One region of the Peribacillus sp. FSL K6-5616 genome, then DNA from elsewhere that is predicted to be linked to it. Evidence: a T-box and tRNA genes for the amino acid it is inferred to sense, from the RefSeq annotation. Region 1 holds a T-box; the other holds one or more tRNA genes.
What was found. The T-box of region 1 lies ahead of thrS (threonine--tRNA ligase). A T-box ahead of a tRNA ligase gene usually reads a tRNA of that ligase, here a tRNA-Thr.
Positions count from the first base shown of each region.

Region 2: it has a tRNA-Thr gene. The T-box ahead of thrS (threonine--tRNA ligase) is inferred to sense a tRNA for this amino acid. The anticodon was not compared.

Region 1 is NZ_JBBOYT010000001.1:3,785,178-3,790,980, reverse strand. It holds gene MHB45_RS18235 (IS1182 family transposase) at 1-628, shown strand, start outside; gene MHB45_RS18230 (DUF7010 family protein) at 945-1,595, shown strand; gene MHB45_RS18225 (hypothetical protein) at 1,637-1,912, opposite strand; T-box leader at 2,023-2,243, shown strand; T-box leader at 2,274-2,495, shown strand; T-box leader at 2,527-2,747, shown strand; gene thrS (threonine--tRNA ligase) at 2,807-4,714, shown strand; gene MHB45_RS18215 (hypothetical protein) at 4,674-5,195, opposite strand; gene MHB45_RS18210 (LysE family transporter) at 5,578-5,803, opposite strand, start outside.
Region 2 is NZ_JBBOYT010000001.1:4,455,549-4,461,351, reverse strand. It holds rRNA gene MHB45_RS21690 (16S ribosomal RNA) at 1-326, shown strand, start outside; rRNA gene MHB45_RS21685 (23S ribosomal RNA) at 503-3,435, shown strand; rRNA gene rrf (5S ribosomal RNA) at 3,555-3,670, shown strand; tRNA gene MHB45_RS21675 (tRNA-Val) at 3,682-3,757, shown strand; tRNA gene MHB45_RS21670 (tRNA-Thr) at 3,768-3,843, shown strand; tRNA gene MHB45_RS21665 (tRNA-Lys) at 3,866-3,941, shown strand; tRNA gene MHB45_RS21660 (tRNA-Leu) at 3,949-4,030, shown strand; tRNA gene MHB45_RS21655 (tRNA-Gly) at 4,039-4,113, shown strand; tRNA gene MHB45_RS21650 (tRNA-Leu) at 4,126-4,214, shown strand; tRNA gene MHB45_RS21645 (tRNA-Arg) at 4,225-4,301, shown strand; tRNA gene MHB45_RS21640 (tRNA-Pro) at 4,313-4,389, shown strand; tRNA gene MHB45_RS21635 (tRNA-Ala) at 4,407-4,482, shown strand; tRNA gene MHB45_RS21630 (tRNA-Met) at 4,511-4,587, shown strand; tRNA gene MHB45_RS21625 (tRNA-Ile) at 4,598-4,674, shown strand; tRNA gene MHB45_RS21620 (tRNA-Ser) at 4,695-4,787, shown strand; tRNA gene MHB45_RS21615 (tRNA-Met) at 4,891-4,964, shown strand; tRNA gene MHB45_RS21610 (tRNA-Asp) at 4,971-5,046, shown strand; tRNA gene MHB45_RS21605 (tRNA-Phe) at 5,070-5,145, shown strand; tRNA gene MHB45_RS21600 (tRNA-His) at 5,163-5,238, shown strand; tRNA gene MHB45_RS21595 (tRNA-Gly) at 5,243-5,316, shown strand; tRNA gene MHB45_RS21590 (tRNA-Ile) at 5,322-5,398, shown strand; tRNA gene MHB45_RS21585 (tRNA-Asn) at 5,411-5,485, shown strand; tRNA gene MHB45_RS21580 (tRNA-Ser) at 5,487-5,577, shown strand; tRNA gene MHB45_RS21575 (tRNA-Glu) at 5,581-5,652, shown strand; gene MHB45_RS21570 (TraR/DksA C4-type zinc finger protein) at 5,694-5,803, opposite strand, start outside.

The DNA.
Region 1 (5,803 bases):
AACACCTGGAAATACACATGACAGTCAGATCTTAGAGCCACTAGTTGAACAAGTGATTGAGAAAGTTGGAAAACCGGAAGCCGTTGCCGCAGATGCAGCTTATAAAACACCAGCGATTACAAGCTACCTATTTAACAAAGAAATCATACCGGCTTTACCTTATACACGTCCTCGCACCAAAGAAGGATTTTTCCGCAAACAGGACTATGTATACGATGAACATTTTGATTGTTACCTTTGCCCTTCGGGCGAAACTTTAAAGTACTCAACAACAAATAAAGAGGGCTATCGCGAGTACAAATCGCCAAAACAAATTTGTACAACATGCTCATTTTTATCTCGGTGTACAGAAAGCAAAGACTGTCAAAAAGTGGTGACACGGCATATCTGGCAAACACATGTGGAAGAAGCAGATCATCTGCGTCATCATCAAGATGTAAAACCTATATATGCAAAACGTAAAGAAACGATTGAGCGTGTATTCGCAGATGCAAAAGAAAAGCATGGTATGCGTTGGACTACTTTAAGGGGACTTAAAAAATTGTCGATGCAGGCGATGCTTACTTTCGCTGCCATTAATTTAAAGAAGATGGCCAATTGGACATGGCAAGGTCCAAAAATGGCCTAACATAGTGGGCTCGTAGAGCCCCAATCTCTAAACTTTAGGCGAAAATTCAAAGGGAATTTCAAAAGGGGTTCAGAATTTTTTAATTCCGAACCCCTTTTGTCTACAAACTGACCTGAGCTCCCCTTTGGGGACTCAGGTTTTTTTTATGAAGATTTGTATCGAAATCGAAATATATCTGCGAAAATAGGAATATATCTGCGAAAATAGAAATATATCTTCGAAAACCGGAATATATCTGCGGAAATCGAATTATATCTGCGAAACGGCATTTATTTCATCTTAAATCATTTTTTAAAGCTGAATAATTGGGGAAGTGGTGCAATATTATGCTATGTACGATTATACTGTGGATGAAAGGAAACTGATGATGAAAGAGGCGTTTCGCGGTTCTGGAATTGGAGTCATTTTCATGGCGGTCTTCGGAACACTGTGGGCGGGTACCGGTGTAATGGGATTGCAGGGGTGGGGGTTTCCCTACGTGGAACTCGCAGCCATATTCGTGGGAATCATCATGGTTATCGTTGGCATTTCATTAATACATGCATCACAAAAAATGTCCAATCAAGTTTCAGATGATGGGGCAAGACGTCTTAAGCGTATCGGATTTTTGTTTAATATGGTCTTCATTGCCGAAGGTTTACTGATTGGGATTGCCATTGCCATCTGTAACTTGATCAATCAGACCGATCTTATACCGGGAGTCATCGCCATTATTGTAGGGATTCATTTTTTACCATTGGCGTCACTTTTCCAAATCAAGGTTTATTATGCAACAGGTGTGCTTCTCTGTTTATTGGCGCTTATTACATGGCTGATAGTGCCAGATACCGTCATGGTTGGGGAGCATCAAATCCTTGCACCGTTATCATTGCTCGGCTTTGGATGCGCGCTAATACTCTGGACCACTGGACTTACGCTATGGCTTGGAATAAAGAATTCAAGCCGAAGGATAACCGATGAAGAATGAATCAATGAAAAAACCCGTCATGGTGAACGGGTTTTTTTCATTTAATTTTTCATCCAGGTCAAGAGCCTGACAATTTGAAATGGTTCATTCCAAACGAGAATGAAACTAAAAAGAAAGAATGCAGCCACAGCCAAAAATTTCGACATTCCTCTTTCATTTTTATACATGGCCCCTAAGCTGCATAACAAACCAATTAGCAACGCACCGAATCCTGAAATCATAAGCAGCTCGGACGCTTTTGAAAAAGCTAGGGAACAGGAAAATGATAGGATACCAATCACTGCAAATACGATTGACCAATTGCTTAAACGTTTCATAGAGACTCCTTTTTTACTAATTATACCAATTTGGTGTTGGTGATGAAATGAAAAAAATTGAGGTTGTCACTTATGGGAATATATTGTAATATATATAACAATATAAAATTTTAGAAGCATTGATAAGGACATGAATCATTTTTACGGTCTGCAGAGAGGGAAGGGCAGCTGCGAACTTCCTGGCTTAGGAAACTGATTTACCGCCTTTGAGCCATATCGGTGAACAAGAGTAACTGATATCGTCTAAGCTGCGTTACAGCTCCAGAGCCATGAGTGTTTTTTGCTTATGGGAAATTGGGTGGAATCACGGGTAAACGCACTCGTCCCTTACATAGGGATGGGTGCGTTTTTTATTATTATAATTATTGCCATGATAAGGACATGAATCATTTTTACGGTCTGCAGAGAGGGAAGGGTAGCTGCGAACTTCCTGGCTTAGGAAACTGATTTACCGCCTTTGAGCTATATCGGTGAACAAAAGTAACCGATATCGTCTAAGCTGCGTTACAAGCACCAGAGCCATGAGTGCTTTTTGCTTATGGGAAATTGGGTGGAACCACGGGTAAACGCACTCGTCCCTTGCATAGGGATGTGTGCGTTTTTTTCTATATAAAAATATGGCGATGATAAGGACATGAATCATTTTTACGGTCTGCAGAGAGGGAGGCAGCTGCGAACTTCCTGGCTTAGGAAACTGATTTACCGCCTTTGAGCTATATCGGTGAACAAAAAGTAACTGATATCGTCTAAGCTGCGTTACAAGCTCCAGAGCCATGAGTGTTTTTTGCTTATGGGAAATTGGGTGGAACCACGGGTAAACGCACTCGTCCCTTGCATAGGGATGTGTGCGTTTTTTTATTATTAAAAAGGGGTGTTTATGTGATGGGTGAAAAAATGATTAAAGTACAATTCCCGGATGGGCAGCAAAAGGAGTATCCGCAAGGGATCACAGTGGAAAGTGTGGCAAGCTCAATCAGCTCAAGTTTAAGGAAAAAGGCAGTAGTTGGAAAACTGGATAAGCAACTGGTTGATCTAAGTCACAAGCTTAATAAGGATGGCGAACTGTCGATCTTGACTCTCGATTCGGATGAAGGATTACAAGTATTACGGCATACAGTGGCGCATGTTTTGGCACAGGCTGTAAAAAGATTATACAAAAATGTGGAATTAGGGATGGGACCAGTCGTGGAAGACGGTTTTTACTATGACTTTAAGTTAGACCATCCTTTGAGCTCAGAAGATCTGCAAGCCATTGAAAAAGAGATGGAACATATCATAAGTGAAAATCTGGAGATTAAAAGGATCGAAGTGTCATATGAAGAAGCTGTGAAGTTATTCGAGGGCAGAGGGGAGTCATTCAAGTTGGATATAGCCAAGAACATCCCCAATGGTGAAAAATTAACGCTCTATCAACAGGGGGAATTCATCGATCTTTGCAGAGGGCCGCACCTTCCATCCACATCATTTGTAAAATCATTCAGATTGACTCGTGTATCTGGTGCCTATTGGCGGGGAGACAATCAAAATGAAGTTCTCCAAAGGGTGTATGGCGTGGCTTTTCGAAAGAACAAGGATTTACAGGATCATTTTAAATTCCTGGAAGAAGCGGCCAAACGCGATCACCGTAAATTAGGGAAGCAGTTGGAGTTATTCATGTTTTCGGAGGAAGCCCCTGGAATGCCATTTTATTTACCGAAAGGACAAATCGTTAGAAATGAATTGGAGAATTTCTCGCGGGAGATTCAGACTGAAGCTGATTACGACGAAGTTCGGACTCCTTTCATGATGAACCAGCGGTTATGGGAACAATCGGGCCACTGGGATCATTATCACGAGAATATGTACTTCACTGAGGTGGATCAAACAAAATTCGCGATGAAGCCAATGAACTGTCCGGGTCATATGCTTATATTCAAAAACAGTCTTTATTCTTACAGGGATTTACCCATCCGGATGGCCGAATTCGGTCAAGTCCACCGGCATGAATATAGCGGTGCATTGAACGGGATGCTGCGTGTCCGTACATTTTGTCAGGATGATGCCCACATCTATGTACGGCAGGATCAAATCGAAAGTGAAATTAAACAAGTGTTTCATCTGATCGATAAGGTGTATCGCACTTTTGGATTCGAGTATTCCGTGGAGCTCTCGACTCGTCCGGAGGATTCAATGGGCGATGAATCCCTTTGGGAAGCTTCTGAAACAGCCCTGAAAAATGTTCTGGAAAGCATCGGGATACAATATCAAGTAAATGAAGGGGACGGGGCATTTTATGGACCGAAAATTGATTTTCATATTAAAGATGCATTAAAACGAAGCCACCAATGTGCAACAATCCAACTTGATTTTCAAATGCCCGACAAATTTGATCTGACTTACATCGATGAAAATAATGAAAAAGTCCGTCCGGTCGTCATTCATCGTGCCATCTTTGGATCGATCGATCGATTTTTTGGAATCCTCATAGAACATTTTGGCGGTGCTTTCCCAGTATGGCTCGCCCCGGTGCAAGTACAGATCATCCCTGTCTCACAAGTTCATCTGGATTATTGTTTACAGGTTCAAAAAGCACTGAAGAATCAAGGCATAAGAGTGAAAATCGATGATCGGAATGAAAAGCTGGGGTATAAAGTCAGGGAAGCACAGATGGGGAAAATCCCATATATGCTGGTCCTCGGAGATAAAGAAGAAAAAGAAAATGAAGTAAATGTCCGGAAATACGGGGAACAAGAAGTTGAAAATGTCGCGATAGAAACATTCATCAAGAAAATGGTCCAGCAAATAAAAGAACGCAGCATCTAACAAGAAAGCAGCTTAAATTGGAACTCACTAGTAAAAGGCCGGAATTCACGAGTAAAAGCGAGAAAATCACGAGTAAAGAGCAATTCACGAGTAAAAGCGAGAAAATCACGAGTAAAAGGCCGGAATTCACGAGTAAAAGCGAGAAATTCACGAGTAAAAGCGAGAAACTCACGAGTAAAAGGCCGGAACTCACGAGTAAAAGCGAGAAACTCACGAGTAAAAGCCTGAAACTCACGAGTAAATGGAATAAAAAAATGACAGCCGAATAAATCGGCTGTTTCTTTTTATCTACAAATCCATACCCAGCCAACACCCGGAATGAACTGCTGAAAACAGTTACCCCCCGGGCCGCCTTGTCCACCGCCTTGACCGCACCCTGTCCGCTGCCATCGGCAGGGCAGGTTAATCCTAGGTATTGTAATCCAACTATATCTGTATGATGTACCTCATTTGGTATGCCATCTTCGAGTATCTGTACCATTCCAGTTAGTATTATTTATCCCCATTAAAATAAAGGTGTGCTGGGTGTTACCCCAAAAACCTCTGAAGCAATGACCTTGCCGGCCTGCGTTTAAATGGCTCTAAATAGTGGCTACTGGAACCAGTGTTTGTACTGGCAGCCTGTCATCATAATAAGGCAAATTAGCAAAAGAATTATCGTAATAATATGGAGCAGTATAATATGGAACTTTATAAGGGTAATAGCCGTAATTATACATTCAAGAAATCCTCCCTTTGTGTTTACCCTTACAGGCTATGAACAATGAGGGTTAAGTGTCCGACATGGACAAAGAAGGATAATAAAATAGGCGACTTATTTTATATGAAAATTTATTCAAATTCACGAGTTAATGCTCGACTTCTTATGTAAATAAAACCTTGGCTGCCTGGATGGCAAAGTATAGGCCGATCCCTATAAGGGATATCCCCGAAATGATCGAGATGCCCATTAGAATGGGTTTGGATAAAAAGCGTCTGAAGGTGCTGGCGATGATGGCCATTATGAAATCCCAGGTTAAGAGGCCGATAAGGATTCCTGAGCTGTACAAAAGTAAATCATCCATATCATATTTGGAAGCGGAGTTTGCG
Region 2 (5,803 bases), 670 kb from region 1:
CTGGGCTACACACGTGCTACAATGGATGGTACAAAGGGCTGCAAACCTGCGAAGGTAAGCGAATCCCATAAAGCCATTCTCAGTTCGGATTGCAGGCTGCAACTCGCCTGCATGAAGCCGGAATCGCTAGTAATCGCGGATCAGCATGCCGCGGTGAATACGTTCCCGGGCCTTGTACACACCGCCCGTCACACCACGAGAGTTTGTAACACCCGAAGTCGGTGAGGTAACCTTCATGGAGCCAGCCGCCTAAGGTGGGACAGATGATTGGGGTGAAGTCGTAACAAGGTAGCCGTATCGGAAGGTGCGGCTGGATCACCTCCTTTCTAAGGATAATTACGAGAGCGCTTTTGTTTTGTTCAGTTTTGAATGAGTAATTCATTCAAATAGGAAAGACAGTCATCACGATGTGATGGATTCTTTCTGCTTTGTTCCTTGAAAACTAGATAATAGATAGAAGGCAATTAATTTTTTTCAAAGCATCTGTAAGATCTTTTTTAACGGTTAAGTTAGAAAGGGCGCACGGTGGATGCCTTGGCACTAGGAGCCGATGAAGGACGGGACTAACACCGATATGCTTCGGGGAGCTGTAAGTAAGCTTTGATCCGGAGATTTCCGAATGGGGAAACCCACTGTTCGTAATGGAACAGTATCTTTACCTGAATACATAGGGTACTGAAGGCAGACCCGGGGAACTGAAACATCTAAGTACCCGGAGGAAGAGAAAGCAAACGCGATTTCCTGAGTAGCGGCGAGCGAAACGGAATTAGCCCAAACCAAGAGGCTTGCCTCTTGGGGTTGTAGGACACTCAACATGGAGTTACAAAGGAACGGGGTAAATGAAGCGACCTGGAAAGGTCCGTCGAAGAAGGTAAAAACCCTGTAGTTGAAACTTCGTTCCCTCCTGAGTGGATCCTGAGTACGGCGGGACACGAGAAATCCCGTCGGAAGCAGGGAGGACCATCTCCCAAGGCTAAATACTCCCTAGTGACCGATAGTGAACCAGTACCGTGAGGGAAAGGTGAAAAGCACCCCGGAAGGGGAGTGAAATAGATCCTGAAACCGTGTGCCTACAAGTAGTCAAAGCCCGTTAATGGGTAATGGCGTGCCTTTTGTAGAATGAACCGGCGAGTTACGATTTCATGCGAGGTTAAGTTGATGAGACGGAGCCGCAGCGAAAGCGAGTCTGAATAGGGCGAATGAGTATGAGGTCGTAGACCCGAAACCAGGTGATCTACCCATGTCCAGGGTGAAGTTCAGGTAACACTGAATGGAGGCCCGAACCCACGCACGTTGAAAAGTGCGGGGATGAGGTGTGGGTAGCGGAGAAATTCCAATCGAACCTGGAGATAGCTGGTTCTCTCCGAAATAGCTTTAGGGCTAGCCTCAAGATGAGAGTATTGGAGGTAGAGCACTGATTGGACTAGGGGCCCCCAACGGGTTACCGAATTCAGTCAAACTCCGAATGCCAAATACTTATTCTTGGGAGTCAGACTGCGAGTGATAAGATCCGTAGTCGAAAGGGAAACAGCCCAGACCACCAGCTAAGGTCCCAAAGTATACGTTAAGTGGAAAAGGATGTGGAGTTGCTTAGACAACCAGGATGTTGGCTTAGAAGCAGCCACCATTTAAAGAGTGCGTAATAGCTCACTGGTCGAGTGACTCCGCGCCGAAAATGTACCGGGGCTAAACGTATCACCGAAGCTGTGGATTGACACCGTATGGTGTCGATGGTAGGAGAGCGTTCTAAGGGCGTTGAAGTCAGACCGGAAGGACTGGTGGAGCGCTTAGAAGTGAGAATGCCGGTATGAGTAGCGAAAGAAGGGTGAGAATCCCTTCCACCGAATGCCTAAGGTTTCCTGAGGAAGGCTCGTCCGCTCAGGGTTAGTCGGGACCTAAGCCGAGGCCGAAAGGCGTAGGCGATGGACAACAGGTTGATATTCCTGTACCACCTATACATCGTTTGAACGATGGGGGGACGCAGAAGGATAGGGTAAGCGCGCTGTTGGATATGCGCGTCCAAGCAGTTAGGCCGGAAACGAGGCAAATCCCGTTTCCATTAAGGCGGAGCTGTGATGGCGAGGGAAATATAGTACCGAAGTTCCTGATTCCACGCTGCCAAGAAAAGCCTCTAGTGAGATGTAAGGTGCCCGTACCGCAAACCGACACAGGTAGGCGAGGAGAGAATCCTAAGGTGTGCGAGAGAACTCTCGTTAAGGAACTCGGCAAAATGACCCCGTAACTTCGGGAGAAGGGGTGCTTTTTAGGGTGAATAGCCCAGAAAAGCCGCAGTGAATAGGCCCAGGCGACTGTTTAGCAAAAACACAGGTCTCTGCGAAGCCGCAAGGCGAAGTATAGGGGCTGACACCTGCCCGGTGCTGGAAGGTTAAGGGGAGAGGTTAGCGCAAGCGAAGCTTTGAACCGAAGCCCCAGTAAACGGCGGCCGTAACTATAACGGTCCTAAGGTAGCGAAATTCCTTGTCGGGTAAGTTCCGACCCGCACGAAAGGTGTAACGATCTGGGCACTGTCTCAACGAGAGACTCGGTGAAATTATAGTACCTGTGAAGATGCAGGTTACCCGCGACAGGACGGAAAGACCCCGTGGAGCTTTACTGCAGCCTGATATTGAATTTTGGTACAGCTTGTACAGGATAGGTAGGAGCCTGAGAAGCCGGAGCGCCAGCTTCGGTGGAGGCGTTGGTGGGATACTACCCTGGCTGTATTGAAATTCTAACCCGCGCCCCTTATCGGGGTGGGAGACAGTGTCAGGTGGGCAGTTTGACTGGGGCGGTCGCCTCCTAAAGAGTAACGGAGGCGCCCAAAGGTTCCCTCAGAATGGTTGGAAATCATTCGTAGAGTGTAAAGGCACAAGGGAGCTTGACTGCGAGACCTACAAGTCGAGCAGGGACGAAAGTCGGGCTTAGTGATCCGGTGGTTCCGCATGGAAGGGCCATCGCTCAACGGATAAAAGCTACCCCGGGGATAACAGGCTTATCTCCCCCAAGAGTCCACATCGACGGGGAGGTTTGGCACCTCGATGTCGGCTCATCGCATCCTGGGGCTGTAGTCGGTCCCAAGGGTTGGGCTGTTCGCCCATTAAAGCGGTACGCGAGCTGGGTTCAGAACGTCGTGAGACAGTTCGGTCCCTATCCGTCGCGGGCGCAGGAAATTTGAGAGGAGCTGTCCTTAGTACGAGAGGACCGGGATGGACGCACCGCTGGTGTACCAGTTGTCTTGCCAAAGGCATAGCTGGGTAGCTACGTGCGGACGGGATAAGTGCTGAAAGCATCTAAGCATGAAGCCCCCCTCAAGATGAGATTTCCCATGGCGCAAGCTAGTAAGATCCCTGAAAGATGATCAGGTTGATAGGTCAGAGGTGGAAGCATGGTGACATGTGGAGCTGACTGATACTAATAGATCGAGGACTTAACCAACGCTTTTTAAAAAATGAAATACCTTCTTATTATCTAGTTTTGAAGGAATGAAAATTTCTTCTTGCATTTTCTCAAAAAGACGTTATAATAATATATGTCTTGAAAAAATGTTAACATTGTTTGGTGACGATAGCGAAGAGGTCACACCCGTTCCCATTCCGAACACGGCAGTTAAGCTCTTCAGCGCCGATGGTAGTTGGGGGTTTCCCCCTGTGAGAGTAGGACGTCGCCAAGCAGGTTTCATATGGAGGATTAGCTCAGCTGGGAGAGCATCTGCCTTACAAGCAGAGGGTCGGCGGTTCGATCCCGTCATCCTCCACCATTTTACACCTGCCGGTGTAGCTCAACTGGTAGAGCAACTGACTTGTAATCAGTAGGTTGGGGGTTCAAGTCCTCTTGCCGGCACCATTTTTTAAGATAGTACAAGCACGAGCCATTAGCTCAGTTGGTAGAGCATCTGACTTTTAATCAGAGGGTCGAAGGTTCGAATCCTTCATGGCTCACCATTTATATGCGGGTGTGGCGGAATTGGCAGACGCACCAGACTTAGGATCTGGCGCCGCAAGGCGTGGGGGTTCAAGTCCCTTCACCCGCATCTTTCATGCGGAAGTAGTTCAGTGGTAGAATACAACCTTGCCAAGGTTGGGGTCGCGGGTTCGAATCCCGTCTTCCGCTCCACTTTTCGTATGTGCCGGGGTGGCGGAACTGGCAGACGCACAGGACTTAAAATCCTGCGGTAGGTGACTACCGTACCGGTTCGATTCCGGTCCTCGGCACCATCATAAATATGCGCCCGTAGCTCAATTGGATAGAGCATCTGACTACGAATCAGAAGGTTGTAGGTTCGACTCCCGCCGGGCGCACCATGTTTTTATTGCGGGAAGTAGCTCAGCTTGGTAGAGCACTTGGTTTGGGACCAAGGGGTCGCAGGTTCGAATCCTGTCTTCCCGACCACGTGATTTTTAATGAATGGGGCCTTAGCTCAGCTGGGAGAGCGCCTGCCTTGCACGCAGGAGGTCAGCGGTTCGATCCCGCTAGGCTCCACCATTTTTCAATCAGAAACTTATATTATATTGGCGGTGTAGCTCAGCTGGCTAGAGCGTACGGTTCATACCCGTGAGGTCGGGGGTTCGATCCCCTCCGCCGCTACCAATAAATATAAGGACCTTTAGCTCAGCTGGTTAGAGCAGACGGCTCATAACCGTCCGGTCGTAGGTTCGAGTCCTACAAGGTCCACCATATTCATTTTTTTAAGCCGTGGAGGTATACCCAAGTTCGGCTGAAGGGATCGGTCTTGAAAACCGACAGGGGAGTCAAATCCCGCGGGGGTTCGAATCCCTCTACCTCCTCCATTTTTTCTAAAAGCAGCAAGTTGTTTTAAAACAACCTTACATAAAGGATGCGGACGAAACAATATTCACGAAAGCTTGATGCTAATCGTTTCATTATTACCGTCGCGGGGTGGAGCAGTCCGGTAGCTCGTCGGGCTCATAACCCGAAGGTCGCAGGTTCAAATCCTGTCCCCGCAATTATTAGGTCCCGTGGTGTAGCGGTTAACATGCCTGCCTGTCACGCAGGAGATCGCGGGTTCGATTCCCGTCGGGACCGCCATTATTTAAATTGAATACATATGTGGCTCAGTAGCTCAGTCGGTAGAGCAAAGGACTGAAAATCCTTGTGTCGGCGGTTCGATTCCGTCCTGAGCCACCATATCTTACAAAATTACGGCGATTGTGGCGAAGTGGTTAACGCACCTGATTGTGGTTCAGGCATTCGTGGGTTCGATTCCCATCAGTCGCCCCATTTCGCGGGTGTAGTTTAGTGGTAAAACCTCAGCCTTCCAAGCTGATGATGAGGGTTCGATTCCCTTCACCCGCTCCAAATATGGGCCTATAGCTCAGCTGGTTAGAGCGCACGCCTGATAAGCGTGAGGTCGATGGTTCGAGTCCATTTAGGCCCACCATATTCATATTGTTCCGCAGTAGCTCAGTGGTAGAGCATTCGGCTGTTAACCGAACGGTCGTAGGTTCGAGTCCTACCTGCGGAGCCATGGGGAAGTACTCAAGAGGCTGAAGAGGCGCCCCTGCTAAGGGTGTAGGTCGCGCGAGCGGCGCGAGGGTTCAAATCCCTCCTTCTCCGCCAGTTGGCCCGTTGGTCAAGCGGTTAAGACACCGCCCTTTCACGGCGGTAACACGGGTTCGAATCCCGTACGGGTCATAACAAAAAGGGAAGCATACATTCATGTATGCTTCTTTTTTTCATTTGTTTTCCTTGATATAACCATCTTTTTGTTTATAGGGAATGTCTCCAAGTTGGGATTCTATATTTTCTTCTTTCAAGGTATCTTCATATTCCTTTTGCTTTTTGT